4 regions of the Streptomyces sp. Root1310 genome follow, and region 4 is predicted to be linked to each of the others. Evidence: riboswitches for the same ligand, from Rfam matches in the RefSeq annotation. Region 4 holds a riboswitch; each other region holds the start of a gene.

The links. Region 4 has a riboswitch for cyclic di-AMP ahead of ASD48_RS38305 (M23 family metallopeptidase). Riboswitches for the same ligand answer to the same signal wherever they lie in the genome.
Region 1: another riboswitch for cyclic di-AMP. It lies ahead of ASD48_RS14250 (C40 family peptidase); the one in region 4 lies ahead of ASD48_RS38305 (M23 family metallopeptidase).
Region 2: another riboswitch for cyclic di-AMP. It lies ahead of ASD48_RS33830 (M23 family metallopeptidase); the one in region 4 lies ahead of ASD48_RS38305 (M23 family metallopeptidase).
Region 3: another riboswitch for cyclic di-AMP. It lies ahead of ASD48_RS18865 (transglycosylase SLT domain-containing protein); the one in region 4 lies ahead of ASD48_RS38305 (M23 family metallopeptidase).

The regions. Positions count from the first base shown of each region.
Region 1 covers NZ_LMEQ01000005.1:124,204-131,488, reverse strand. Annotated here, with positions in the region: gene ASD48_RS14260 (ATP-dependent Clp protease proteolytic subunit) at 12-647, shown strand; gene ASD48_RS14255 (hypothetical protein) at 655-960, shown strand; cyclic di-AMP (ydaO/yuaA leader) riboswitch at 1,303-1,514, shown strand; gene ASD48_RS14250 (C40 family peptidase) at 1,518-1,991, shown strand; gene ASD48_RS14245 (ATP-binding protein) at 2,055-2,537, opposite strand; gene ASD48_RS14240 (helix-turn-helix transcriptional regulator) at 2,751-3,611, shown strand; gene ASD48_RS14235 (DUF397 domain-containing protein) at 3,621-3,863, shown strand; gene ASD48_RS14230 (8-amino-7-oxononanoate synthase) at 3,910-5,037, opposite strand; gene bioB (biotin synthase BioB) at 5,185-6,444, shown strand; gene ASD48_RS14220 (adenosylmethionine--8-amino-7-oxononanoate transaminase) at 6,437-7,285, shown strand, end outside.
Region 2 covers NZ_LMEQ01000032.1:123,498-130,782, reverse strand. Annotated here, with positions in the region: gene ASD48_RS33835 (GntR family transcriptional regulator) at 1-234, opposite strand, end outside; gene ASD48_RS33830 (M23 family metallopeptidase) at 423-1,166, opposite strand; cyclic di-AMP (ydaO/yuaA leader) riboswitch at 1,181-1,349, opposite strand; gene ASD48_RS33825 (pitrilysin family protein) at 1,569-2,957, opposite strand; gene ASD48_RS33820 (pitrilysin family protein) at 2,954-4,303, opposite strand; partial or broken gene ASD48_RS33815 (DNA topoisomerase IV subunit A) at 4,574-7,042, shown strand; gene ASD48_RS33810 (CobW family GTP-binding protein) at 7,153-7,285, opposite strand, start outside.
Region 3 covers NZ_LMEQ01000012.1:160,581-167,865, reverse strand. Annotated here, with positions in the region: gene ASD48_RS18870 (polyprenyl synthetase family protein) at 1-804, opposite strand, end outside; cyclic di-AMP (ydaO/yuaA leader) riboswitch at 1,448-1,674, shown strand; gene ASD48_RS18865 (transglycosylase SLT domain-containing protein) at 1,678-2,151, shown strand; gene ASD48_RS18860 (HAD family hydrolase) at 2,336-3,160, opposite strand; gene ASD48_RS18855 (GNAT family N-acetyltransferase) at 3,452-4,516, shown strand; gene ASD48_RS18850 (glycosyltransferase) at 4,565-6,070, shown strand; gene ASD48_RS18845 (polysaccharide deacetylase family protein) at 6,175-6,930, shown strand; gene ASD48_RS18840 (hypothetical protein) at 7,004-7,285, shown strand, end outside.
Region 4 covers NZ_LMEQ01000033.1:454,531-461,815, reverse strand. Annotated here, with positions in the region: gene ASD48_RS38305 (M23 family metallopeptidase) at 172-1,194, opposite strand; cyclic di-AMP (ydaO/yuaA leader) riboswitch at 1,202-1,370, opposite strand; tRNA gene ASD48_RS38300 (tRNA-Met) at 1,764-1,837, opposite strand; gene ASD48_RS38295 (dihydrofolate reductase family protein) at 1,909-3,036, opposite strand; gene ASD48_RS38290 (MarR family transcriptional regulator) at 3,105-3,629, shown strand; gene ribA (GTP cyclohydrolase II) at 3,847-4,488, shown strand; gene ASD48_RS38280 (NUDIX domain-containing protein) at 4,466-5,251, opposite strand; gene ASD48_RS38275 (hypothetical protein) at 5,248-5,625, opposite strand; gene ASD48_RS38270 (DeoR/GlpR family DNA-binding transcription regulator) at 5,657-6,478, opposite strand; gene ASD48_RS38265 (N(5)-(carboxyethyl)ornithine synthase) at 6,570-7,285, opposite strand, start outside.

The sequences.
Region 1 (7,285 bases), on a different contig from region 4:
GAGGGGTTCCGATGAAGCGACCGTCCGCCCGTCACGTCCTGCCCGAGTTCACCGAGCGCACCAGCTACGGACACCGGACGACGGATCCGTACTCGAAGCTGCTGGAGGAGCGGATCGTCTTCCTGGGGACGCCGGTCGACGACATCTCGGCGAACGACGTGATGGCCCAGTTCATGTACCTCGAACACAAGGACCCGGACCGGGACATCGCGCTGTACATCAACTCCCCCGGCGGCTCCTTCAGCGCGATGACGGCCCTCTACGACACGATCCGGTACGTCACCTGTGACGTGGAGACCACCTGCCTGGGCCAGGCGGGTTCGTCCGCGGCGGTGCTGCTGGCGGCGGGCACGCCGGGCAAGCGCTACGCCCTGCCGGGCGCGCGGATGACGATCCGCCAGCCGTCCCTGCCCGAGCCCGTCCAGGGACAGGCGAGTGACCTGGCGATCCAGGCCGAGGAGCTGGCCCGCGTCCGCGCGAGCCTGGAGGAGATGCTCGTACGGCACACCGGGCGGACGCCGGAGCAGGTGACCGCGGACATCGAGCGGGACAGGTTCCTCACCGCCCAGGAGGCCCTGGAGTACGGCCTGGTGGACGGGATCATCCCCAGCCGCAAGGCCTCGGCCGGCGCGCCCGGCGGGAGGTGAGCGGCCGATGGTGCCCGAGCTGCCGCCGCTGCCCGCGCTGACCCGCGCGGAGGCCGAGCTGATCGACGGTTACCTCGACGTGGTCGACCTGCTCGGCCGGATCAACCCCGCCCATCACGGCGACACCTATCGCGGACTGCGCGCCGCCCAGGCCCTGGTGACCAAGGCGACCGCGCTGCGCGACGCGCTGGCGCGGATGCACCAGCGGGGCGAGAGCGAGCTGCACGCGCCGACGCTCGCGCGGGCGCTGCGCGTCCTGGACGGCGAGCGCCGCACCGGGCGGGTCACGCTGCCCCCGCTCTCCGACAGTTGACCCGCCGGATCCACCTCCGGTCCGGACCCCTCGCGCTCAGGACGTGACGACCGGACCGGAGTTGAAACGGCCCAGAAGAGGTACCCCCGTTCAGCGGAGCGTCTACTGTTCCCCCGACCCCCTTGCGGTTGCGCAAAAGGGCGCTCTTCGGGCGGAATAACGGGCTCCACCGCTGGTGGGAGCCCCTGAGGTGCCTTGACACCTGATCGCCCATCAGGGTGTCCACCCGAACGGGTGAGTGGTGAGTAACCCCACAAATCCCCGGTTCCGTTGGGATTTTCGGACATCGGTGAGCCAAGATCCCTGACTGACGACAAGCCCCCGCCACAAGCGGCGGGGCGGTCCGGGCGGACGCCGAGTCCTGCCGCCGCCCGGATGACCGGTCGACAGGAGTGCATCGGCAGGAGTGGAGGACCCAGGCACGACGGGTCGCCGGAACGGTCACGCCATGGCCGGGCCGAGCAGCCCTTGGGGTGAAGCCGCAGCAGCGGCCGGGCAACTTCGCCAGCCCGAATCCGACAGGTCATCCTTCACAGGCGGCTGACGAAGGGTTGCGCATGACTGCGCTCAATCGTGTCCCGTCGCTCATGGCCCGGGCCGGTACGGCCTCGGCTTTCGCCATCGCCGCCGTCGGCGGCTCGGTCGTGGTCCCGGGGCTCGCCCCCGACGCCGCGGCCGCCACACCGGCGACGAAGGCGCTCCAGATCGCGGCCTCCAAGAAGGGTGCCCCCTACAAGTACGGGGCCACCGGACCGAAGAGGTTCGACTGCTCCGGGCTCACGCTGTACTCGTTCAAGAAGGCGGGCAAGAGCCTGCCCCGGACGGCGTCCCAGCAGTACAACAAGACGAAGCACATCAAGGCGTCGAGCCGTAAGGCAGGCGACCTCGTGTTCTTCCACTCGGGGTCGAACGTCTACCACGTCGGGATCTACGCGGGTAAGGGCAAGATCTGGCACTCGCCTAAGACCGGCGACGTGGTGAAGCTCCAGAAGATCTGGACCAAGAGCGTCTGGTACGGGCGGGTCCGCTAGGGCCTGGGCCTGCCCGGGTCACGGGCCGGTTTCCCGGGGTGGTGGGGGCGTCCTGACGCGCCTTCACCGCCCCGGGAGCTCTCCCTCCGCCGGGGCCGTCAGGGCACCGGCCACCGGCTCCGCCGCCGGGACGGCCCACGGGAGCTCGACGGTGACCGTCTTGCCCCCCTCCCGGGTGGGCCGCACTCTCAGCCTGCCGCCGCACTCCGCGGTCAGCCATCGAATGATCACCATCCCTCGGCCGTTGTCCTGCTGGACGGCGGCCGGCAGTCGTTTCGGGAAGCGCGGGTGGCTGTCGGTGACCCCGACGCGCAGGTGTTCGTCACGGTCGAGGACCAGGTCCACCGTGAAGGTGGGTGACTGCCCGAAGGTGTGCTGTACGGCGTTGGTGGCGAGTTCCGAGACGATCAGCCGGACGGCGTCGGCCATCTCCGCGTCCGCCGGCAGGCCCCATTCCCCGAGAGCGCCGGCCACGAATACGCGAGCCGCGTAGACCGAGGCGGGATCGCTCGGCAGAGTGACGGATGCTTCCAGGTGATCTGCCATGGCGACGTCGACCCTTTCCCACGGGACCGGGAGCCCGACACGGTGCGGATGGTTCGAGTACGGTCCCGGACTGGTGCTTCTCCGCCAGACTGCCATTACCGCGCCGGTCACGGGTGGGATCCACCAAGATATGCATATATCTGTCGCCCGATGCGGTGAACTCTGCGACGGCAGAGCGTATTTGGTCGGCCCGATAGGAGTAAGGAGGAGCCCATGCAGCACGGTCCCGCGGTGCGCCGCCGGAAGCTGGGCGCCGAACTGCGCAATCTGCGCGCCCAGGCGGGTCTCACCAGTGGTGAGGCGGCCCGGCTCGTGGGCTGGCACCAGTCCAAGGTGAGCCGCATCGAGACCGGCATCAGTGGATCGAAACCGGCCGATGTGCGGTTACTTCTCGACGCCTATGGCGTCGAGGATCCGCAACTGCGGGAGCTGATGCTGGCGTTGGCGGGCGACGACGGCAGTGGCGGCCGGGACCACTGGTGGCACGCCTACCGCGGGGTGCTGCCGCCCACCTACCGGGACTTCATCAGTCTGGAGTCACAGGCGAGCGCGATGCGCACCCTGGAGACGACAGTGGTACCGGGGCTGCTGCAGACGCCCGAGTACGCGCGGGCGGTGACCAGGGCATCCGTGGACGGCGGCGCCGAGGACCAGCTCGACACCCTGGTGGAGGTGCGGCTGGCCCGCCAGGACGTGCTGCGTGCGCAGCCGCCGCTGGAACTGTGCGCGGTGCTCGACGAGGCGGTGCTGCGACGGGAGGTGGGCGGGCCCGAGGTGATGGCGCGACAGCTCGGCCGGCTCGTGGAAGCCGCCCGATTGCCCCAAGTTCGGCTCCAGGTGCTGCCGTTCGCCGCCGGAGCGCATATCGGGGTAACCGGCCCTTTCGTTATCTTCTCATTTTCGCGCACTTCTGATCTGGATGTTGTCGTTCTCGACCACTTGACGAGTAGCCTCTATCTCGAACGGAAAGAAGACCTCCAGGCCTACACCGAGGCCTTCAACGCCCTTCGGGCGCACGCCCTTTCGCCCGGGGACTCATCGGATTACATCGCCGCGATAGCCGACGGCGCGTAAGGAGGCACCATGTCCGCACCACCGCGGAACGTACCTTCCAGTACCGATCCCGACCGTCTCCCCGATGTGCGATGGCTGCGCAGCAGCTACAGCACGGGAGCGAACAACTGTGTGGAGACGGCCCGGCCGACCTCCGGCCCCTGGGCCGGTCTGCTCGCCGTCCGCGACTCCAAGGACCCGGCCGGACCCGCTCTGCTCTTCTCCCCCGAGAGCTGGTCGGGCTTCACGGCCGTCTTTTCACGGGTCCGCTGACCGCACCGCAGTAGTCAGAGGCGGTCCACGGCCGTGTCACGCCGACTCATGGTCGTGTTTCGCCGATCACCCGTACAGCGCGTTCCAGCTCGGCCCCGGAGAGGTCCGCACGCGCGGTCAGCCTGAGGCGTGAGATGCCGTCGGGCACGGAGGGAGGACGGAAGCAGCCCACGGCCAGGCCTGCCGACCGGCAGTCCGCCGCCCAGCGCAGCGCCCCCTCCGGGGACGGCGCACGCACGGAGACGACCGCGGCGTCCGGACGCACCGCCGCCAGACCCGCGGCCGTCAGGCGCGCGTGCAGCTCGCCCGCCACCGCACGCGCGCGTGCCGCGCGCTGCGGCTCCCGGCGCAGCAGCCTGAGGGCGGCCAGCGCCGCCCCCGCCGCCGCCGGGGCGAGGCCCGTGTCGAAGATGAAGGTCCGGGCCGCGTTCACCAGATGCTCGATCACCCGCGCGGGACCCAGCACCGCGCCGCCCTGGCTGCCCAGCGACTTGGACAGCGTGACCGTGACGACGACGTCGTCGGCACCCGCCAGACCGGACGCGTACGGAGCGCCCCGGCCGCCGTCCCCCAGTACACCGAGCCCATGGGCGTCGTCGACGACCAGTCCGGCGCCGTGCTCCCGGCAGGCGGCCGCCAGCGCGGCCAGCGGGGCGGCGTCGCCGTCGACCGAGAAGACCGTGTCGGAGACGGCCACGGCCGGGCCGTCGTGTGTGCCGAGCGCCTTGCGCACCGCGTCCGGATCGGCGTGCCCCACGACCTGCGTGGTGCCGCGGGCCAGCCGGCAGCCGTCGATGAGCGAGGCGTGGTTGCCCGCGTCGGAGACGATGAGCGACCCGTGCGGGGCCAGCGCGGTGACCGCGGCCAGGTTGGCGGCGTATCCGGAGGAGAAGACGAGGGCGGCCTCGAAGCCGCAGTGCTCGGCGAGCTCCCGCTCCAGCTCGCCGTGCAGCTCGGTGGTGCCCGTGACGAGCCGGGAACCGGTGGCACCGCCGCCCCAGGTCCTGGCGGCCGCCGCGGCCCCCTCCGTGACCTCGGGATGGCGGGCCAGGCCCAGGTAGTCGTTGCTCGCCAGGTCCAGGAGCGGCGAGTCGGCGGGGCGGGGCCGCAGTGTCCGTACGAGTCCGGCCCGGCGCCGCAGCTCCGCCTGCTCGTCGATCCAGCCGAACGCCATGGGTCCTCCGGGCTTTTGTAGGTAGCGGACAGACACTAGCGGCCCGACCGCCCACCCACGGTGTGGCAATACCCACACGTCGAACCCGGTGTGTTGTGCGATCCCTACCTTGGCCCGGAGCGGGTGCGTAGGACAGGATCGGCTCTCATGGACCTGCTGAACACGCTGGTGGACAAGGGGCTTCGGCGCGAGCTGCCGACCCGCGAGGAAGCGTTGGCCGTGCTGGCCACTTCCGACGACGACGTGCTGGACGTGGTGGCCGCGGCCGGCCGGGTGCGCCGGCAGTGGTTCGGGCGACGGGTGAAACTCAACTACCTCGTCAACCTCAAGTCGGGGCTGTGCCCCGAGGACTGCTCCTACTGCTCCCAGCGACTCGGCTCCACGGCCGGGATCCTGAAGTACACCTGGCTCAAGCCGGAAGAGGCCTCGCAGGCGGCGGCGGCCGGGCTGGCGGGCGGCGCCAAGCGGGTCTGCCTGGTGGCGTCCGGGCGTGGTCCGACGGACCGTGACGTCGACCGGGTCGCCGGCACCATCAAGGCGATCAAGGACCAGAACGAGGGCGTCGAGGTCTGCGCCTGTCTCGGCCTGCTCTCCGACGGCCAGGCCGAACGGCTGCGCGAGGCGGGCGCCGACGCCTACAACCACAACCTGAACACGTCCGAGAGCACGTACGGGGAGATCACGACCACGCACACGTACGCCGACCGGGTGGACACGGTGCAGAAGGCGCACGCGGCGGGTCTGTCCGCGTGCTCGGGTCTGATCGCCGGCATGGGCGAGTCCGACGAGGACCTGGTGGACGTCGTCTTCTCGCTGCGCGAGCTGGACCCGGACTCGGTTCCGGTGAACTTCCTCATCCCGGTCGAGGGCACCCCGCTCGCCAAGGAGTGGAACCTCACCCCGCAGCGCTGTCTGCGCATCCTGGCGATGGTGCGGTTCGTCTGCCCGGACGTCGAGGTGCGCATCGCGGGCGGCCGCGAGGTCCATCTGCGCAGCATGCAGCCGCTCGCCCTGCACCTGGCCAACTCCATCTTCCTGGGCGACTACCTCACGACCGAGGGCCAGGCCGGCAAGGCCGACCTGGAGATGATCGCGGACGCCGGCTTCGAGGTGGAGGGCGCGGGACAGGTCACCCTGCCCGAGCACCGGGCGACGGCGGCCGGGGGCTGCGGGTCCCACGAGGGCGGTGGCTGCGGCTCGCACTCGGGCGGCGGGTGCGGCTCGCACGAGGACGCCGGGTGCGGCTCGCAGGCGGGCGGCGGTGTGTGCGGCTCCGCGCCGGCGTCGGCCGCGGCCGCTGAGCCGACCCCGGCCGTGGCCCCGGCCGCGGCGGTCGGCGAGGCCCGTACGGACCTGGTCGCCGTGCGCCGACGGGGCGCCGGTACCGATCTCGCGCCCAATGCCTGAGCGGCCCCGGCTGGGGGTGCCCGAGCTGCTGGAGCTGGACCGGCGGCACGTGTGGCATCCGTACGGTCCCATGCCCGGCCGGGCCGAACCGCTCGTCGTGGAGTCGGCAAGCGGGGTACGGCTGCGGCCCGCGGACGGCTCGGATGACCTGGTCGACGGCATGGCGTCCTGGTGGTCGGCGATCCACGGCTACAACCACCCGGTGCTCAACGAGGCCGTGCGCGAGCAGCTGGGCCGGATGAGTCATGTGATGTTCGGCGGTCTCACCCACGAGCCCGCCGTACGTCTGGCGAAGCACCTTGTCGACATGTCGCCCGAGGGTCTGGAGCATGTCTTCCTCGCCGACTCCGGTTCGGTGTCGGTCGAGGTCTCGGTGAAGATGTGCCTCCAGTACTGGCGCTCGCTGGGCCGCCCGGCCAAGCGACGCCTGCTGACCTGGCGCGGCGGATATCACGGCGACACCTGGCAGCCGATGTCCGTGTGCGATCCCGAGGGCGGGATGCACGACCTGTGGACCGGGGTGCTGCCCCGGCAGGTCTTCGTGGGCCCGCCGCCGGTGGAGTTCGAGGAGGCGTACGCCGAACTGCTGCGCGAGACGATCGAGCGGCACGCCGACGAACTGGCCGCGGTCATCGTGGAGCCGGTGGTGCAGGGCGCGGGCGGGATGCGGTTCCACTCCCCCGGCTATCTGCGGGTGCTGCGCGAGGCGTGCGACGCGCACGACGTGCTGCTGGTGTTCGACGAGATCGCGACCGGGTTCGGGCGCACGGGCGCGCTGTTCGCCGCGGAGCACGCCGCGGTGAGTCCGGATGTGATGTGCGTCGGCAAGGCGTTGACCGGC
Region 2 (7,285 bases), on a different contig from region 4:
CAGCAGGTCCGCGGCCTCCTGCTCGGTCGGCTCGGCGACGCACGCGCCCGCGTGCCGCCGTGTGACGACGAAGCCCTCCGCCTCCAGCGTGCGCAGCGCCTCTCGGACGGGGACGCGGGAAACGCCGTAGCGGCGGGCGAGGAGTTCCTCGGTGAGGCGGCTGCCGCGCTCGTAGACACCCGCGACGATGTCGTCCCGAATGGCCGTGCACACCGAGTGCGCCGGAATACGCATGACGGACCTCCGCCTTAATCCCCGTGAAACGTCGACGATTGACGTGTGTTCCGTGACTCTATTGCAATGAGCGGGGATTTCCGATGGCGGGCCGGAATCCAGGGATATTTTTTGGACAGCAGTGCCTCGAAAACGGCGAAAGCCCCGGCCGGGAGGGCCGGGGCAAGACGATCTGTCGCCGTGGGTCGTCAGACGTTCACGCCGTGGTTGCGGAGGTAGGCGACCGGGTCGATGTCCGAGCCGTACTCCGCGGTGGTGCGGGCCTCGAAGTGCAGATGCGCGCCGGTGACGTTGCCGGTGGCGCCGGACAGGGCGATCCGCTGGCCCGGGGTGACCTGCTGGCCCACCGACACCTCGATGGACGACAGGTGACCGTACTGGGTGTACGTCCCGTCGTTCATCTTGATGACGATCTGGTTGCCGTACGCCCCGCCCCAGCCGGCCTCGACGACGGTGCCCATGCCGACCGCGTGCACGGTGGTGCCGCTCGCCGCGTGGAAGTCGATGCCGGTGTGGCTGCCGGAGGACCACAGGGAGCTGCTGGCCTGGTAGCTGGTCGACACGTAGGAGCCGGTGATCGGCGAGACGAAGGTGTTGAGGCGCTTGCGCTCGGCCTCGCGGGCCGCACGCACGCGTGCCTCGCGCTCCTCCACGGCCTTCTTGGCGGCGGCCTGCCGGGCGGCCTCCTCGAAGGCCGCGTGCTTCTGCACGGCGACCTGGTCGTCGACCTGCTCCGCGACGGCCTCGGAGGCGGTGACGACGGGGATCAGCCCGGTCTGCTCGGGGCTGGGCTCGGCGGCGAGGGCCGGGGAGGCGGCGACGGTGGCCATCACGCCGGTGGTGGTGAGCGCCGCGACGCCCGCCGCGCGAGCGGTGGTCCGCTGCATCCGGCCGGGACGACGATGCTTGCCGGGCGCGCAGGTGAACGCCATGAAGTCGGGTGTGTCCTTTCCTTCCCTCTCGCCTACCGGGTTAGCTGACGGGTTCGGAGCAGGAAGGTCTCCTACGGACCCCCTCGCGTTCACGCGCGGGCGTCCGATTCACCCCAGGGACTTCACAAGTGGGTCCCCGGCTCCCCTGGCTCGCGCCGTACGGGGACTCGGCGATGACTGTCCGGTGCCGCGGCTGCGGCGCACTGCCTGACGAACAGTCCGGATGAAGCTAAGCGGCGCGGGTTTCAATCCTCAAACGGATCCCGGTTTTTGTAGCGCATCCCACAGGGCAGACGGGCAACCTCCGCATCAATTCGGACATACGGAGGCCCTGGTGACGCTCGGTCGACCAGGGCCCCCACACGCGCGTGCCGCCGCCTACTCCGCGGACACGGCCTTTGCCTACTCCGCGGGCACGACCTTCACTTCGCCGATGCCGAGGGCCTCGACCGGCTCCTTGATCTGGGCCGCGTCACCGACGAGGACGGTCACCAGGCGGTCCACCGGGAAGGCGTTCACGGCCGCCGCGGTGGCCTCCACCGTGCCGGTCGCGGCGAGCTGCTGGTACAGCGTGGCCTGGAAGTCGTCGGGCAGGTGCTGCTCGACCTGGTCCGCCAGCGTTCCGGCGACGGCCGCCGCGGTCTCGAACTTCAGCGGCGCCACACCGACCAGGTTCTGCACGGCGACGTCACGCTCGGCGTCGGTCAGCCCCTCGGCGGCGAGGGTGCGCAGCACCTTCCACAGGTCGTCCAGAGCGGGACCGGTGTTCGGGGTGTCGACGGAGCCGCTGATGGCGAGCATCGCGGCGCCCGAGCCGTCCGGGGCGGACCGCAGGACCTGCCCGAACGCGCGGACACCGTAGGTGTAGCCCTTCTCCTCGCGCAGGACGCGGTCCAGGCGGGAGGTGAGGGTGCCACCGAGGCAGTACGTGCCGAGCACCTGAGCGGGCCACACACGGTCGTGCCGGTCGGCGCCGATCCGGCCGATCAGCAGCTGCGTCTGGACGGCGCCGGGACGGTCCACGATGACGACCCGGCCGGCGTCGTCGGCGGTCACCGGCGGCACGGGCCGCGGCTGGGCCGAGGAGCCCGTCCAGGCGCCCAGGGTGTCGCCGAGGAGCGCCTCCAGGTCGACACCGGTGAGGTCGCCGACGACCACGGCGGTGGCCGTGGCGGGACGCACGTGCTTCTCGTGGAAGGCGCGTACGGCGGCGGAGTCGATCTTCTCGACCGTCTCCACGGTGCCCTGGCGCGGCCGCGACATCCGCGCGGTGGCCGGGAAGAGCTCCTTGGAGAGCTCCTTGGCGGCGCGCCGGGAGGGATTGGCCAGCTCGTGCGGGATCTCGTCCAGGCGGTTGCGGACGAGGCGCTCGACCTCGCTGTCGGCGAACGCGGGGGCCCTGAGGGCGTCGGCGATCAGACCGAGGCCCTTGGGCAGGCGCGAGGCCGGCACTTCGAGGCTCAGCCGGACACCGGGGTGGTCCGCGTGCGCGTCCAGAGTGGCGCCGCAGCGCTCCAGTTCGGCGGCGAACTCCTCGGCGGAGTGCTTGTCGGTGCCCTCGGAGAAGGCCCTCGCCATGATCGTGGCGACGCCGTCGAGGCCGGCCGGCTCGGCGTCCAGGGGCGCGTCGAGGAGGATCTCGACGGCGACGACCTGCTGGCCGGGACGGTGGCAGTGCAGCACGGTCAGGCCGTTGGCGAGAGCGGTGCGCTCGGGCGCCGGGAACGCCCACGGCTTGGCCTCGCCCGCCCGGGGCTGGGGGTGGAAGTCCATCGTGGCGAGCTCGGTCACCGGGCCGCCTCCTCGTTCTCGTCCTGGTCGGCGGGGGCTTCGGCGGCGGTCGGCTCGTAGACGAGCACCGCGCGGTTGTCGGGGCGCAGGCGGGCCTTGGCGACCTCCTGCACCTCCTCGGACGTCACGTCCAGCACGCGCTGCACGGCGGTCAGGGCGAGCTGCGGGTCGCCGAACAGGACGGCGTACCGGCACAGTTCGTCGGCGCGGCCGGCGACGGTGCCGAGCCGGTCGAGCCACTCGCGCTCCAACTGCGCCTGGGCCCGCTCCATTTCCTCGGCCGTGGGCCCCTCCTCGGCGAACCGGGCGAGCTCCTCGTCGATGGCGGCCTCGATGACGGGCACCTCGACGTCTCCGGACGTCTTGACGTCCAGCCAGCCCAGGGAGGGCGCTCCGGCGAGCCGCAGCAGGCCGAAGCCGGCCGCGACGGCCGTACGGTCCCGGCGCACCAGCCGGTTGTACAGCCGGGAGGACTCACCGCCGCCGAGGACGGTGAGCGCCAGGTCCACGGCGTCGCACGCGCGCGTGCCGTCCTCGGGCAGCCGGTAGGCGGCCATCAGCGCGCGGGCCGGCACCTCCTCCTCGACGATCTCGCGCAGCTGCTCGCCGATGACGTCGGGCAGCCCGCCGTCACGGGGCGCGGGCTTGCCGTCGTGTCCGGGGATGGAGCCGAAGTACTTCTCGACCCAGGCGAGCGTCTGCTCCGGGTCGATGTCACCGACCACGGAAAGGACCGCGTTGTTGGGCGCGTAGTACGTCCGGAAGAACGCGCGCGCGTCCTCAAGGGTCGCCGCGTCCAGGTCGGCCATCGAGCCGATCGGCGTGTGGTGGTACGGGTGGCCTTCCGGGTAGGCCAGAGCGGTCAGCTTCTCGAAGGCCGTGCCGTAGGGGACGTTGTCGTAGCGCTGACGGCGCTCGTTCTTGACGACGTCGCGCTGGTTCTCCATCGACTCGTCGTCCAGCGCGGTGAGCAGCGAGCCCATGCGGTCGGCCTCCAGCCAGAGGGCGAGCTCCAGCTGGTGGGTGGGCATGGTCTCGAAGTAGTTCGTGCGCTCGAAGCTGGTGGTGCCGTTGAGCGAGCCGCCGGCCCCCTGGACCAGCTCGAAGTGTCCGTTGCCCTTGACCTGGCCGGAGCCCTGGAACATCAGGTGCTCGAAAAGGTGAGCAAGGCCCGTACGTCCCTTGACTTCGTGGCGTGAACCGACGTCGTACCAGAGGCACACCGCCGCCACGGGGGTCAGGTGGTCCTCCGAGAGCACCACGCGCAGGCCGTTGGCCAGGCGGTGCTCGGTCGCTGTCAGGCCCCCGGAGCCTGCCTGGGCTGTGGCCGTGTGACCCATGGGCATGTACGTCCCTTCCGATCGCGGACGCGGTCGTCGAAACCGCGGTTTTCCTGCCGGTCCTGCCACTGTATGCAAGCGTGCCGACGGTCCGCGAAGTTCCCGGACGACATACGCCGAGAGCGAGATCGCGTAGCCTGCGGGCAGCCGTGGAGGAGATGCCTCTGCGTTCGGGCCGGACGGCCGACGCCGGGTCCTCGCCCGTGCTGTCAGTGCCACGGTCCACAATGGTCCGCGTCAGATCCCGTATCACGCCCCAGCAAGGAGCCGGCAGCGATGGCCCGCCGCAGCACGAAGACCCCGCCGCCCGACGAGTCGTTCGAGGAGCGGATCCTCGACATCGACGTCGTCGACGAGATGCAGGGCTCCTTCCTCGAGTACGCGTACTCGGTCATCTACTCCCGCGCCCTGCCGGACGCCCGTGACGGCCTCAAGCCGGTGCACCGGCGCATCGTCTACCAGATGAACGAGATGGGCCTGCGGCCCGAGCGCGGCTATGTGAAGTGCGCGCGCGTGGTCGGCGAGGTCATGGGCAAGCTGCACCCGCACGGCGACGCGTCGATCTACGACGCCCTGGTGCGGATGGCCCAGCCCTTCTCCATGCGGGTGCCGCTGATCGACGGCCACGGCAACTTCGGCTCGCTGGGCAACGACGACCCGCCGGCCGCCATGCGGTACACCGAGTGCCGCCAGGCCCAGGCGACGAGCCTGATGACGGAGTCGATCGACGAGGACACGGTCGACTTCTCGCCCAACTACGACGGCCAGGAGCAGGAGCCGGTGGCGCTGCCCGCCGCCTTCCCGAACCTGCTGGTCAACGGCGCGTCCGGGATCGCGGTCGGCATGGCCACCAACATGCCGCCCCACAACCTGGGCGAGGTCATCGCGGCCGCCCGCCATCTGATCCGCTATCCCGGCGCGGATCTGGACGCCCTGATGAAGTACGTTCCGGGTCCCGACCTGCCCACCGGCGGCCGGATCGTCGGCCTCTCCGGCATCCGGGACGCCTACGAGAACGGCCGCGGCACGTTCAAGATCCGCGCGACGGTGTCGGTGGAGACCGTCACGGCCCGCCGCAAGGGCCTGGTCATCACCGAGCTGCCCTTCACCGTCGGGCCCGAGAAGGTCATCGCCAAGATCAAGGACCTGGTCGGCTCGAAGAAGATCCAGGGCATCGCCGACGTCAAGGACCTCACCGACCGCGCGCACGGTCTGCGCCTGGTCATCGAGATCAAGAACGGCTTCGTGCCGGAGGCGGTCCTGGAGCAGCTGTACAAGCTGACGCCGATGGAGGAGTCCTTCGGCATCAACAACGTGGCGCTGGTCGACGGCCAGCCGCTCACGCTGGGCCTCAAGGAGCTCCTGGAGGTCTACCTCGACCACCGCTTCACCGTGGTGCGCCGCCGCAGCGAGTTCCGCCGCAGCAAGCGACGTGACCGGCTGCACCTGGTGGAGGGCCTGCTGACGGCGCTCGTCGACATCGACGAGGTCATCCGGCTGATCCGCTCCAGTGACAACAGCGCGGAGGCGAAGCAGCGCCTCATGGAGCGCTTCTCGCTGTCGGAGATCCAGACCCAGTACATCCTGGACACCCCGCTGCGCCGGCTCACCAAGTACGACCGCATCGAGCTGGAGGCGGAGAAGGAGAAGCTCAACGAGGAGATCGCCGAGCTGACCCGAATCCTGGACTCGGACGCGGAGCTGCGCAAGCTGGTCTCTGCCGAACTGGCCTCGGTGGCGAAGAAGTTCGGCACCGAGCGCCGTACGGTCCTGCTGGAGTCGTCGGGTACCACGGCCGCCGCCGTGCCCCTCCAGGTCGCGGACGACCCGTGCCGTGTCCTGCTGTCCTCCACGGGTCTGCTGGCCCGCACGGCGAACGGCGAGCCCTTCACGGAAAACGCCGAGGACGCCGAGGACGGGGGCGGCAAGCGCACCAAGCACGACGTGATCGTCTCGGCGGTGTCGGCCACCGCGCGCGGGGAGATCGGCGCCGTGACCTCCTCGGGCCGCCTGCTGCGGATCAACGTCGTCGACCTGCCGCAGCTCCCGGACACGGCCTCCGCGCCGAACCTCTCGGGCGGTGCCCCGCTGGCGGAGTTCGTCTCCCTGGAGGGCGACGAGACGGTGATCTGTCTGACCACACTCGACGAGTCGTCCCCCGGCCTGGCCATCGGCACGGAACAGGGCGTCGTCAAGCGGGTCGTGCCCGACTACCCGACCAACAAGGACGAGCTGGAGGTCATCACCCTCCGGGACGGCGACCGGATCGTCGGGGCCGTCGAACTGCGGACCGGCGAGGAGGATCTGGTCTTCATCGCCGACGACGCCCAGCTGCTGCGCTATCAGGCCTCGCAGGTGCGGCCGCAGGGCCGTGCGGCGGGCGGTATGGCGGGCATCAAGCTCACCGAGGGCGCGAAGGTCATCTCGTTCACGGCCGTGGACCCCGCGGTGGACGCGGTGGTCTTCACGATCGCGGGCTCGCGCGGCACCCTGGACGACTCCGTCCAGACGACCGCCAAGCTCACCCCGTTCGACCAGTACCCGCGCAAGGGCCGTGCCACGGGCGGTGTGCGCTGCCAGCGGTTCCTGAAGGGCGAGGACTGCCTGTCGCTGGCCTGGGCGGGTCCCGTCCCCGCCAAGGCGGCGCAGAAGAACGGCCTGCCGGCCGAGCTGCCGGAGATGGACCCGCGCCGTGACGGCTCGGGCGTGTCCCTGACGAAGACGGTCTCGGTGGTGGCCGGGCCGTATCGCAAGGCGGAGGATCGCCCGCGCACCGGATGCACTCGGGTGATCCGACAACGCGGCGGGGTGCCGTGCCGGGCGTCGCGCGCCCGGCGGGAATTGCCAGACGCGCCCTAGGCCTCGGGCCCGGCCTCCTGGAAGGCCTCGTCGTCGGGGGCTCGTACGTACCGCAGGACGCCCCACATGCCGTGCTCGTCGGCGTGTGGGGCGTCGTCCTTGCACGCCTCGAGTTCCTTGCCGAGCGTG
Region 3 (7,285 bases), on a different contig from region 4:
GCACAGGGCGATGTCCTCGGGCAGCGACAGCCGCGCCGCCCGCTCCCGCAGCCTCAGCACGGGCAGCGTGGGAACGCCCTCGCGCAGGTCCGTCCCCGGCGTCTTGCCCGACTCGTGCGAGTCCGAGGCGATGTCCAGGACGTCGTCCGCCAGCTGGAAGGCGACGCCGAGCCGCTCGCCGTACTGCGTGAGCACGTCGACGACCGTCTCGTCGGCGCCGGACATCATCGCCCCGAAGCGGCAGGCCACGGCCACCAGCGAGCCCGTCTTGCCGCCGAGCACGTCGAGGTAGTGGTCGACCGGGTCCCGTCCGTCCGTGGGCCCCGCGGTCTCCAGGATCTGCCCGGTGACCAGCCGCTCGAACGCCTCGGCCTGCACCCGCACCGCCTCGGGCCCGAGGTCGGCCAGGATGTGGGAGGCGCGTGCGAAGAGGAAGTCACCCGTGAGGACGGCGACGGAGTTCCCCCAGCGGCTGTTCGCGCTGGACACACCGCGCCGCACGGCCGCCTCGTCCATCACGTCGTCGTGGTACAGCGTGGCCAGGTGGGTCAGCTCCACCACGACGGCCGAGGGCACCACACCCGGCGCGTACGGGTCCCCGAACTGCGACGCGAGCACCACGAGCAGCGGCCGGAACCGCTTCCCGCCCGCGCGTACGAGGTGCTGGGCGGCCTCCGTGATGAACGGGACCGCGCTCTTGGTGGCCTCGAGCAAGCCTTCCTCGACAGCCGCCAATCCGGCCTGGACATCGGCTTCCAGAGCCTGGTCCCGCACGCTCAGCCCGAACGGCCCGACGACGGTCACGAGGGGTCTCCTGTCTGCTGGTGTCTACTGGCGATTACGCGGTTTGTCGATAGGTCTCTGCCATCACTCAAGTCAGCGTATCCGGTCACGTTTCGATCACCGATAGCCCCCACGTCCCGCGGGCTCGAATGGACTCGCCCGGGAGGCCCCCGCAGGCCAGGCGGTATCGGATCACGCCCGATATGTTTTTGATCAGCTCATATGAGCGGACATGGAGAGAGTTACCGGGAACCCGGGATTCATGTCCCGGACCGGGTCTCCCGTCGGGCCGACGGTCCCGCGCGCCCCTCTCCCCACGTGACGACGATCACGCATTCTCCTCACCCTTCCCCCGCGACGCGTCGGGCGCGAGGGGAGGCGATCCCCCTCCGCCCCCTCCACCACTCATCGCCGGTGCTTTAACGATGAGTTGGGACTAATGCCCGATTCGCCACTCTTGTGCAAGCTGGTGAGTTGGCTCACTCCCCACGAAGATCCGGCTCAGGTCCCCCCTTCACCGATTCTCCGCACCCCTCAAGCAAGTTGAAGCTTTGCACCCACAAAGGATCAAGCACCCCATAGGCCACAGACCAAGGTCAATAGGGGTGATCTGTGAATCCGGTACTTGTTTCGGACATGTGCTCTCGCATACGTTCCCGGCCTGTCGGGCGGAACGCCGAATCCTGCCGCCGCCCGCACACCCATCGATAACGCTCGGCAGGAGCGGGGGAACCAGGTAAGTCGCCGAAACGGATTTCCGGATGTCTTGGACACACAAGACGTTTCGGGCAGGCCGTACGGCTTGGGGTAAAGCCGCGACCGTCAGGACGCGACCGGGCAGCTCCCGCCCGAACCCGACAGCTCACCTCGCAGGCGCCGGAGAGGAAATTCGACATGCCCGCTGCCGCTCAGCCGCGCCGCAACCGTTTCATCCGCACGATCGCCGTCGCCGCCACCGGCGCGGCCGTGCTCGCTCTCCCCGTCCTCGGGGCGACCACCGCCTCCGCGGCGACCCCGGCCGTCTCCACGGCCACCAGCCTCGGCTACGCCAACAACCTCGACGGCTGGATCCGCGCCTCCCTCCAGGTCATGGGGCAGCACGGCATCCCGGGGACGTACAACGGCATCTACCGCAACGTCATCCGCGAGTCCTCCGGCAACCCCTACGCCATCAACCTCTGGGACTCCAACGCGGCCGCGGGCATCCCGTCCAAGGGGCTGCTGCAGGTCATCGACCCGACCTTCCGCGCCTACCACGTCAACGGCACGTCGTGGGACTCGTACGACCCGGTCGCGAACATCACCGCCGCCTGCAACTACGCGGCCGCGCGTTACGGCTCGATCGACAACGTGTTCGGCGCGTACTGACCGTCCCGCCGGCCGGTCACCGGCTGGCGGCCGCCGGGGCCCGGGGCTCGGCGGCCGCCGGCCCGGTAGCCAGTAGCCGCCAGCCGGTAGTCGCCAGCCGACAGGCGTTGGCAGGCGACCGGTGGCCGGTAGAGGTCGCCCGTAGCCCGTAGCCGGTAGCCGGTAGCCGGTAGCCGGTAGCCGGTTACGGAAACATTTGTTCGAGGACGACGGCCACGCCGTCGTCCTCGTTCGATGTCGTCACCTCGTCGGCCACCGCCTTGAGCTCGGGATGGGCGTTGGCCATGGCGACCCCCCGGGCCGCCCAGTCGAACATCGGGATGTCGTTGGGCATGTCCCCGAAGGCGACGGTGTCCTCGGGCCGCAGCCCCAGGCGTTCGGCGGCCAGGGCCAGCCCCGTCGCCTTGGTGATCCCGCAGGGCTGGAGTTCGACCGTGCCCGGCCCCGACATGGTGACCGTGGCCAGCGAGCCGACCACCGAGCGGGCCGTCGACGCCAACTCGTCGTCGGACAGCGTGGGATGGCGCAGCAGCACCTTGCTGATCGGCTCGCACCACAGGTCGTCGCGCCGGCCGACACGCAGGGCGGGCAGCGTCGGGTGCGGCATCCGGTAGCCCGGCTCGATGAGCGTCAGTCCGTCGACACCGTCCTGGTCGACAGCCGCGTACAGCTGCCCGACCTCCGCCTCGATCTTGCCGAGCGCGGTCTCGGCCAGCTCCCGGTCCAGCGTGACCGACCACAGCAGACGGTCCGCGCCGGCGTCGTACAACTGCGCGCCCTGCCCGCACACCGCGAGCCCCCTGCTGTGCAGCCGGTCGAGCAGGGGGCGCACCCGGGGCGCGGGCCGTCCCGTCACCACCAGGTGACGTGCGCCGGCGGCCGCCACCCGCGCGAGCGCGTCGAGGGACCGGTCGGAGAAGGTGTCGTCGCCGCGGAGCAGCGTCCCGTCCAGGTCGGTGGCGATGAGGGAGTACGCGGTGCGCGCGGCATATGCGGTGGGTGCGGCCATGATCAGAGAATACGGATCCCGGGCCCCCCGGGTTCGACGCGAACCGGACGACGTCCACGTCCTGTCCGGTTCTGCCAACTCCCCTTGTACGCCTGGCTCACGACTGGTCGCCGACCGTCTCAATGAAACGGCTTTCTGGCACATCGCCGGGTAGCGGACGGTTGAAGGCCTCTGTACCGGTTGGCAACAACATACGACGCTACCTACCGCGACGCCCGGATGGAGCGGTACCGTCCAGGTGTCCAGGGGGGACTTGATCGGGGGGTCAGGTTGAGCAGTGGGCGCATTCGTGTGCTGAGGCCGCAGGACCTCGGCGAGGGGGAGAGGGAGCGGTGGCGCGCGCTGCGTGGCGCGTCGACGCTGCCGCGAAACCCCTTCATGGAACCGGAGTTCACCGACGCCGTGGGCCTGGTACGGCCACGCTCGCGGGTGGCGGTGGTGTACGAGGGGCGTGAGCCGGTCGGCTTCCTGCCCCACGAACGGGGACGGCTCGGACAGGGCCAGGCCCTCGCGTACGGCGTCTCGGACGCGCAGGGCGCGGTGCTGGCCCCGGGTCTCGGGCTGGAGGCCGGCGAACTGATGCGCGCGTGTGGTCTGTCGAGCTTCGCCTTCGACAACCTGGAGGCGGAGCAAGGGCTGTTCGTCCCGCAGGCGGCCGAGGAGTACGCCTCCTATGTCATCGACGTCGAAAAGGGTTACGAGACCTATGAGTCCGTGCTGCGCGCCCAGTCGCCGAAGTTCCTGAAGACGACGCTGGCCAAGGAGCGCAGGCTCGGCCGCCAGGTCGGGGAGGTGCGGTTCGTGTTCGACGAGCGCGATCCGGCCGCACTGCGCACGCTCATGGCGTGGAAGTCCGCGCAGTACCGCAGGACCGGCCGCCGGGACCGGTTCGCACAGGAGTGGATCACCCGGCTCGTACACGTGCTCTCCGAGACCCGCGCGCCGGAGTGCTCCGGCACGCTCTCCGTCCTCTACGCCGGTGACCAACCGATCGCCGCGCACTTCGGACTGCGTTCGTCGACTGTCCTGGCCTGCTGGTTCCCCGCGTACGAACCGGGGTTGGCGAAGTTCTCGCCGGGCCTGGTGCTGCACCTGCGGATGGCCGAGTCGTCCGCCGCCGAGGGCATCGGGCTGCTCGACCTGGGGCGGGGCGCGGCCGAGTACAAGGACTCGCTGAAGACCGGGGAGCTTCCCGTGTACGAGGGGGCGTGGTCGCGTCCGGGGGTGGGCGCCGCGCTCTACTGGCTCGGCCGTGAGCCGTCCCGCCGGGCTCATCACTTCGTGCGCAGCCGGCCGAGGCTCGCCGCCGCGGCCGCACGGACCTTGAAGAGCGCGGGCCGACTGCGCCGGCCGTGACGGGCGGCACCGGCCGGCGGAATGACGGGCGTGAGACAAGGGGGGTTCATGTACCGCGCTGCACGTGCACAGCAGGAGATACAGAGGTTCCTGGACATCGAGCCGGTGCAGGTCGCCGAGCTGGAACTGGACGACGGGGGTGTCCTCAGACCGGGGCCGGGAAGTCCGCCCGTCACGCCCGGCGAGGTGTTCGTCCTGGTCAGAAGGGGCGGACGGCCGATCGGAACGCTGCTCGGGTCGGTACCGCGGGGCGCGGACCCGAAGACCGTCCTCATGGACCTGGCCACGCGCGACCGGGCCACCCCCGGGCCGCCTTCCCCGAAGCGCGGGGAGTCCGGGGAGCGCGCGGAGCCCGGGGAGCGCGCGGAGCCCGGGGAGCGCGCGGAGCCCGGGGAACTCGGGGAAGGGGCCGGCCCGGTCACCACGGCCCCGGCCGTCATGGCCCAGACCGTCATGGCCCAGACCGTCGCGGCCCAAGCCGTCGTGGCCCAGACCGTCGCGGCCCAGACCGTCGCGGCCCAGACCGTCGCGGCTCCGGCCGAGACCGCCTCGGCTGCCGCCGTCCCGTTCACCACGGTCGTCATCGCCACGCGTGAGCGCGCCGAGAAGCTCGCGCACGCCCTCGACTCGCTGCTCGCCCAGGATCATCCGGACTTCGAGATCGTCGTCGTCGACAACGCGCCCGTGACGGACGAGACCCGGGACCTTGTCGAACGCAAGTACGCCGAGCGGGTGCGGTACGTCACCGAACCGGCGCCCGGTCTTGCCGTCGCGCACAACAAGGGTGTCGGGACCGCCCACGGCGAGGTGATCGCCTTCACCGACGACGACGTCGTGGCGGACCCGCGCTGGCTCACGGAACTCACCGCGCCCTTCACCGCCGACCCCGGCCTCGGCTGCGTCACCGGCCTGATCCTGCCGGCCCGGCTGCGTACCCCCGCCCAGGTCCTCCTGGAGAGCCACGGCGGCTTCGCCAAGGGCTTCACGGCCCGTACGTACGACCCGCAGGACCCGCCCGCCGACGAACCGCTGTTCCCGTTCACCGCCGGCCGCTTCGGCTCCGGCGCCAACATGGCCTTCCGTACGGAAGTGCTGCGAGCGGCAGGCGGCTTCGACCCGGCGACCGGGGCGGGGACTCGCGCGCGGGGCGGCGACGACCTCTACGGGTTCGTCCGGGTCCTCGCCGGGGGCCATCGGCTCCACTACACCCCGCTGGCCCTGGTCTGGCACCACCACCGGGAGACCTGGCGGGACCTGGAGACCCAGGCGTACGGCTACGGCGCCGGCCTCACCGCCTACCTCACGGCGATCCTCGTCAACCGGCCCGGCCTGCTGCCCGCGTTCCTGGCCCGGCTGCCCCGGGGACTCGCGCACGCGCGGACGCTGACGGCGAGCCGGGAGGCGGAGCCCGCGTCGGACGGCGCGCCCGGCGGTCACGACGTCCGGACGCACGCCTGGCCGGCCCGGCTCTCCCGGCTCCAGCGGCGCGGCATGCTCTACGGGCCGGTGGGCTATCTGCGGGCCCGGCGCGCACTGCGAGGTGCCGCGCGATGACGGCGTCCCCGGGCAGAGCCGACGCAAGCGGAAGCGGCGACGGCAACAGCAACAGCAACAGCAACAGCAACGGGAGTATCCCGGTGTTTCTGTACCACGCGGTGATGGAGGAACCGCCCGGCTGGATCGCCGAGTTCACCGTCAACCCGCAGCAGTTCGGCGAGCACCTGGACGCCGTCGTGGACAGCGGCCGTACGCCCGTCACGATCAGCGCGCTCGCCGACCACCTCGCGGGGCGGGCTCCGCTGCCGCCCCGCCCGGTGCTGCTCACCTTCGACGACGGCTTCGCCGATCTGCCCGGTGCGACCGCCGAGGCGCTGGCCGGGCGCGGACTGTCCGCGACCGCCTACCTCACCACCGGAGCGATCAGCCCCGGCGGGCGCAGCCTGCTGCCGCCCGCGCCGATGATGACGCTGGATCAGGCGGCACAACTCGAGCGCTACGGCATGGAGATCGGCAGCCACACCGTCACGCACGCCCAGCTGGACACCCTCGCACCGCGGGCGCTGGCGCACGAACTGCGGGTGTCCCGCTCGGTGTTGGAGGACGCCCTCGGCCACCGGGTCCGTCATCTCGCCTACCCGCACGGCTACAACAGCGGGCGGGTACGGCGAACGGCGGCTGCCGCGGGCTACGAGACGGCCACCGCCGTACGGCACGCGCTCAGTTCGGACCACGACGAGCGCTACCGCATCGCCCGGCTCATCGTGCGGCGCGGCCACACCGTCGCCGACGTCCGGGACTGGCTGGCGGGATCCGGCGCCCGTGTCGCCCCGTACCGCGACGGACCGAGAACGGTCGGCTGGCGCTGGTACCGCCGCGCCCGCGCCGCCGTACAGGGGCCGGTGTTCGCAGGGTGAGCCGAGTTCGGCGATTTTGGTGTGAAAAGAAGAGAAAATTCCTATAGTCGACTTGAGGGAGGGGAGCCTCGACGTGCATCAACACGTGCCCGTACCGAGCACCGAGAGCAGCGAGCTGCCCACCCCTGACCTCTCCACCGGACCGGGAAGCCCCGGCGCCCCGGGCGCCCCGGACTCTCCGAGCAGCAAGGGTGATCCGGGCGGTCTCGATGGTCCGGGCGGTTCGGGTCGTTCGGGAGGTCCCGGGGGTCCGGGCCCGGCCACCGGCGGTGACCGCAGACCCTGGCGGATCCCGCGCCGTCCGCCGGACGCGGGCCTGCTGACGCTGCTGCTCGCCGCCGGACTGTGGGTGTAC
Region 4 (7,285 bases):
CCGGCAGCCCTGACGCGGAGGGCGCCAGGGCTGTTGTTCGGATCAGGGTGGCTCGGGGTGGCTCGGGGTGGATCAGGATCTATCAGGGTGACCGGACGAACCGGCTCGGGGAAGCCGAGCGAAAGACTCAGGGTTCCTGGAGGGACGGCTCAGGGGCTCCGCAGGGACGGCTCAGGGGTTGAGGCCCTTGCCGCGCAGCCAGGCCGCCGGGTCGATGCCGTCGGCGCTGCCGCCGGGGTGGACCTCGAGGTGGAGGTGGGCCCCGGTGACGTTCCCGGTCGCGCCCACCCGGCCGATCACATCGCCGGTGGCGACCTTCTGGCCGACGCTGACGCTGATCGACGACTGGTGGCAGAACCACAGCTCGGTGCCGTCGTCCAGGGTCAGGATGGTGCGGTAGCCGTAGGAACCGGCCCAGCCGGCCTCGGTGATGGTGCCGCTGTGGACGGCCTTGATGAGCGTGCCCGTCGGCGCAGCGAAGTCGAGACCCGTGTGGTAGCCGGAGGACCAGAGCGAACCGGCCTGACCGAACGTCGAGGTGATGGTGTACGAGGAGGTCGGCAGCGTGTACTGCTTGGCCAGCTCGGCGAGGCGCGCGGCCTCGGCCTTGGCGGCGGCTTCCTCGGCGGCCTTCTTCTTCGCGGCGGCGGCCTTGGCCTCCGCCTCCTTCTCGGCCTTGGCGGCGGCGTCGGCCTCGGCCTTGGCCGCTGCGGCGAGGGCCTTGACCTCGACCTGGGACTGCTGCGACTCGGCCTGCGCCATGATCCGGCTGCGCAGTGCCTCGCCGGCGTCGGCGGCGCTCTCCTCGGTGTCCACGGCGGCCTCGGAGCCGAAGCTGGCGAGGGCCGGGGCGGCTTCCGGGGCGGGCTCGTCGTCGGTGATGAGCGAGCCCACGTTGGGCAGGTCCGGCATCGAGATGGAGACCGGGGCCTTGCCGGTGTTGGCGCTGGCCATCCCACCCGCGCTGACGGCGGCTATGACGCCGACGCCGAGAACGGTGGAGCTGCGGGCGAATCCGCCGCCGCGCTGCTTGGCGACGCGGTGCTTGCCGCGTACCGGGCGAGTGGACTCCGCGGTGGGGTTCCACTCCTCCCAAGGTCCCTCGTCGGTGCGGTAGTCGCCGTAGCCGAAGGTCTCGGTGGACCGCTGGCCGGGGACGTACGGGGCCTCGGGGGCAGGCGGGTTGGACGCCACGCGGGCGCACTCCTTTCCTTCCGTCGCCTACCGGGTTAGCTGACGGGTTCGGAGCGGGAAGGTCTCCTACGCGCGTATACCGGTCGTGGACTCTGCGAGTTCACGACGGCTTCCGCGTGATTCACCCCATGGTGGTGGTTCCCCGGTTCCCTTGCGGGATTCGGCACATGCCGCACGGAGCCGACTCTGGTGCCGGCTGGGACGACCGCGCTGCGTTATCGAACGTTAATAGACCCGGGGGTGGGTTTCCAAGCTGTTCCTCTTGATCAACAACATTTCCGGCCTGGACTTTTGGGCTACCAGCGGTGAAAAACGGGCGAGTTGGCCGCGCCTCGCCATGCCCCGGAAACGCTTCGTCAGTCACACGGGTTTTGATGGTGACCCAGTTGTTATGCGCAGGGCGGTCGACCGGTCACCAAGAGTGAGGAAGGGGTCAGAGCCGTCGGAGTCGTCGGAGCTGTCAGAGCTGCCGGACCAGTCGGACCAGTCGGAGGGGGCGAAGTAGTCGGAGTGGTCGACGAAACGCCGAAGGCCGGAACCCTTTCGGATTCCGGCCTTCGGTCAATCAGTAGCGGGGACAGGATTTGAACCTGCGACCTCTGGGTTATGAGCCCAGCGAGCTACCGAGCTGCTCCACCCCGCGGCGATGAATACAACTGTACGCCATCGGCGGGGCAGAAAGCACATCGGTTGATTCGCGGGGCCCCGGTGACCTCAGAGGAGGTGGCGGTTCGGCTCCTTCGCCCGCTCCTCGTACTCCGGGAACACGAGGACGTCGACGCCCCGGGCCGTCAGCAGGCCGGTTCCGTCCGCCTCCGTGACGAAGGTGTCCGGCTCGCGCCAGGCCGTGACCACCCTGCGCACCCCGGCGTCGAGGATGAGGCGGGCGCAGGGGGCCGGGCGGGAGGAGCGGCGCGCGCACGGTTCGAGACTGCTGTAGACGGTGGCGCCGGCCAGCCGGGGGTCGGCGGGGTCGAGCTTCGCGAGGGCGGCCTCCTCGGCATGCACGACCGGGTCGCCGGCCTCGCGGGAGTGACCGCGTGCCAGCTCCGTGCCGTCGGCCGCCACGATCACCGCGCCGACGCTGAAGGCGGTCTCCGACGGCGGGCAGTCGGCGGCGAGTGCGCAGGCGAGGGCCAGCCAGTGCCGGTCGGCCGCGGCGGGCAGCGGTCCGGCGCCGGGGGCGGTGGGCTCGTAACGGTTCAGGACGACGTCCTCGATGCGCCGGGTCTCCACCAGGCGCAGGCGTCCGCCCTGGTAGCCGCCCGGCCCGAACAGGCGGGGCGCGGCCGGGTCGCCCACGAAGAGCGGGGCGAGGACGAGCTGGAGTTCGTCGGCGAGGCCCTGCCGCAGCAGCTGGGTGTGGATCGTTCCGCCGCCCTCGACCATGAGGCGCCGTACGCCGCGCACGTCATGGAGGTGTTCGAGGAGGCGGCGCCAGTCCAGTTCGGTGCCGAGCGGGACGGCGTCCGCGGCGATGCCGAGCGCGTGGACCCGCTCGGCGCCCTTCTCCGTCGTGTAGACGATCTTCTCGCCGCCCGTGTGCCAGAAGTTCGCCGCCGGGTCGAGGTCGCCGGAGCCGCTGACGGTGACCTTGAGGGGGTACGGCGGCAGTCCGGCGGCCACGCGGGCGGCGCGGCGCTCGGGGGAGTTCACGAGGAGCCGGGGGTTGTCGGCGCGGATCGTGCCGGCGCCGATGAGGATGGCGTCGACGGAGGCCCGTACCTCGTCGACGCGGTCGAAGTCGGCGCGGCTGGAGAGGAGCAGGCGCTCGGGCGTGGTGTCGTCCAGATAGCCGTCGAGGGAGACGGCGGCGGACAGCAGGACGTACGGGTACGGCATCGGCGCGGCTCTCCCTGGGATGACGGGCAGGGCTTGGTTCAAGTTTGAAACAAACTTACACTGGGGGCATGACGACTCGCTGGCTCACCCCCGAGGAGCAGCGCGCCTGGCGCGCGTATGTTGCCGGCTACCTCCTCCTCGAGGACGCGATCGACCGGCAGCTCCAGCAGGAGGCCGGCATGCCCCACCTGTACTACTCCATCCTCGCCAACCTCTCCGACATCCCGGAGCGGCGGCTGCGGATGACCGACCTCGCGGAGCGGCTGAAGATCACCCGCAGTCGGCTGACGTACGCGGTCTCCCGGCTGGAGAAGGACGGGCTGGTCCGGCGCGAGGACTGCCCCCAGGACAAACGCGGCAGCATCGCCGTCCTGACGGACGAGGGCACGACGGTGCTGGAGAACGTGGCGCCCGGTCATGTCGAGACGGTCCGCACGGCGCTCTTCGACCGGCTCACCCCCGAGCAGGTGGGACAGCTGGAGGACATCTTCACGCAGGTGGCACGCGGGTTCCAGGAGAGCGACGGCGGCGAGACGGCACCGGAGGACCTCCCGTGGCGCCGCCGCTCGTCACCCTGCTCCGGAACCCCGTGACCGGCACCTCGTGACCGGAGCCCGCGACCGGTACCCCCGTGACCGGCACCTCGTGACCGGGTCTCCTGCGACCGGGGCCCCGTGAGGGGCGCCACAAACCAGTTGCTTCAAATTTAAAGCATGGGATAGGGTCTCGACTCGTTGGATCTGCTTCAAATCTGAAGCACAAGGCGGCCCGACGCCGCCTTGTCACCGTCCTCCGGACCCGGGAGACCGCATGCCCGACACCCCCGCCGCCACCCCGCGCGCCCGCGTCCGGGTACCGCTGCGCTTCCCCGACGGCTACTCCGTCGACGCCGAACTGGTCACCTTCCACGGCCTCGTCGACGGCCAGGAGCACGTCGCCGTCGTCCTCGGCGAGCCGGTGCCCGGCGCCACCCCCCTGGTCCGGCTGCACTCCGAGTGCCTGACCGGTGATGTCTTCGGCTCGGCCCGCTGCGACTGCGGTCCGCAGCTGCGCGAGGCGGTCGAGCGCATAGCCGGGACCGGCGGTGTCCTGCTCTACCTCCGTCAGGAGGGCCGCGGCATCGGCCTCTACAACAAGCTCGACGCGTACGCCCTCCAGGACCAGGGCCTCGACACCTACGAGGCGAACGCCGCGCTCGGCCTGCCCGAGGACGACCGGGACTACACGGCCGCCGCCCAGATGCTGCGCGCCCTGGGCATCACGAGCCTGGACCTGCTGTCCAACAACCCCGACAAGGCGGGCCAGTTGCGCGATCTGGGCATCGACGTCCAGGGCCGTGTCCCGACCGGCGTCTTCACGACCCCGCACAACGTCCGCTACCTGCGCGCGAAGGTCCTGCAGACGCAGCACACGCTGCCGCTGGCGGACCTCACCGGGCTGAGCGTGGGCTGACCGCCGACGGCCCGAACGGGCCGTCCAGCGCGGCCCACTGGAGCAGCATGATGGTCTTCGCGTCGGCGATCGCGCCGGTGCGGACGAGGTCGAGGGCCTCGGTGAAGGGGAGTTCGACGACGGCGATGTCCTCGCCCTCGGCGGCCACGCCCGCCGTGTCGGCCCCGGGGGCGGAGGCGTCGTAGGGCGCGGCGAAGAAGCTGAGGCGCTCGGTGACCGAACCGGGGCTCATGAACGCGTCGAAGACGTGCTCGACGTCGTGCACCGCCCGGCCGGTCTCCTCGGCCGCCTCTCGGCGGATCGCCTCGCGCGGGTCGTCGCCGTCCAGGAGTCCGGCGGCGGCCTCCAGCAGCATGCCGTCCGGATGCCCGTTGACGTACGCGGGCAGCCTGAACTGCCGGGTGAGCAGGACGGTACGGCGGTCGGGGTCGTAGAGCAGGATCGTGGCGCCGTCGCCCCGGTCGTAGGTCTCGCGCAGTTCACGGCTCCAGTGGCCGTCGCTGTGCCGGTAGTCGAAGGTGGTGCGGCGCAGGACGGACCAGTCGCAGGCGAGGACCTCGACGTCGAGCACGCGGACCCGGTCGTTGCCGGTGAGGTCGCGTCCGTGGCGGTCGAGTCCGGTGCGGCCGCGGGGGTCGGGGACGTCGATGCCGGGGGTGCCGGGGGCGAGGCGGGACGGGGCGTCGTGGGACGGGACATGGCGGGCCGGGGCGTCGTGGGAGCCGGACGCGGGGGCGGGTGAGGGGGCGACGTGCTCGGTCATCGGCGGCCTTCGAGGAGGGTGGCGGCGGCGTCGGGGACGGCGCCGAGGTCGGTGTAGACCGGCTTGCCCTGGGCGCGGGCCTGCTCGGTCATCCGGTCCGCGCCCTGCGACGGGCCGCCGATGCGCAGCACCGCGTCGCAGCGCTCCAGCAGGCGTTCGGCGACGGGATGGAAGAGCTCGTCGAAGAGCGGGTCACCGGGCGCGGCGCCACCCGCCGCCTCCAGCAGGGGCAGCGCGAGCGCCTCGCCGGTGACGGGCAGATGCCCGGCCCGGAACAGGACGAGGGCGACCTCGTTCATGGCCCTCACATGAGCCGCGAGCTTCGCGGGGTCGTCGCCGGTGCCCGCGCGGTACGGGCCGGCGACCAGGATCATCAGCGGTTTCACGGGGTCTCCTCCAGCGGGTTCAGGCGAGCCTGGTCTCGACGCCGGCCTCACGCAGGGCGTCCAGGGTCTGCGGGCCGCCGGGATGGGTGGCGGGATCCGCCGCGGCGGCGTCGGTGACGAAGGACTGCACGGCGTCGAGCGGGGCGACCTGGCTGAACGCGCGCACACCCAGCTTGGTCGCGTCGGCGACGGCGACCGTACGGGCGGCCTGGCCGAGCCCCACCTGCTTGACGGCCGCGTCCTCGAGCGAGAACTCCGACCAGCCGTGCACGGCGTGCACCCCGCCGATCGACATCACGAACACGTCGAAGGCCAGGGCCTCGAGGGTGCGCAGGGCCAGCGGCCCCACGAGGGACCGCTCACCCGGCCGGGACCGGCCACCGACGACGAGCAGCTCGATGCCGGGCCGGTCGGCCAGCCGCACCGCCGCCTGGAGACTGAGCACGGCCACGGTCAACGGGCCCCGCGCGGCGAGGTGTTCCGCCACGTGCACGGTCGTGGTCCCGGCGTCCAGCAGTACCCGTGACCCCGGCTCGACGAGTGAGGCGACGGCCGCGCCGAGCCGGTCCTTCGTCGCCGCCTGCCACGCCTGCCGGGCCTCGAAGCCGCCGCCCTCCTCGCGCGGCCGCCCGGCGACGGCCCCGCCGTGCACCCGCCGCACCAGCCCCTGCCGCTCCAGCACGTCCAGGTCCCGGCGCACGGTCATCTCCGAGACCCCGAGCCGCTGGGCGAGCTCGGCGACGGAGACCCGCGCCTGGCCCTGCGCGTGCCCCTGCCCTTGGTCCTGGCCGTGCCCCTGAACGAGGCGAAGGGTCAGGTCGAGACGGTCTGCGACATCCATGACGCCATTTCTACCATGCCGATGTTCGAATGAACATCGGCATGTTCGCGCACGTCCGTGGGTCGTGTGCTCCGTGTGCGCTGTGTGGGCCCTACGGGGTCGCCGGGACCTCGGGAGCGTGCGGATAGGCGGCCGACCGGTGCTGGAAGGAGAGGATCTTCGGATTCTGGACGACCCCGTCGCGGATCTCGACGGCCTTCCTGACCGTGGGGTCGGCGTCCCAGGCCGCGGGGCCGCTCATGACCTTGCGCAGATAGGGCAGGAGCGCCTCGCTGATCTCCCAGGTGGCGGAGTTCCACAGGTGGGACGGGCTGTGATCCACCGCGTAGTAGTGACAGCCCGGGCCCACCGCGGGCATGGGCTCGCCGAAGGTGGTCGGACGGGCCCACTCGAACCCCATGCCCTCGTCGCAGGCGACGTCGACGAAGAAGGTGCCCGGCCGGAACAGGGCGAGTTCCTCTTCGGTGACGAACATGAGCGGCGCGTCGGTGTCCTGGAGGACGCAGTTGACGATGATGTCGAACCCGGCCAGGTACTCCGCCAGCGGCATGGAACCGGCCGCGGTGACCGCCTGCAGTCGTGACGGATCGTCCTCCCGCTCCTCGAAGTGGGCCATCACGACGGAGGGCATCGGCGAGGCCACCGCCGCGGCGGCACGCTGGGTGAGCACCGTGACGTCCGTGACCCCCATGGCGCCCAGGCCGGTGACCGCGCCGCGCGCCGTGGCGCCGAAGCTGATGACCACCGCGCGCAGGCGGCGACCGTAGTGGCCGGTCAGCCCGCCGAGCTGGAGGGCGTGCAGCACCG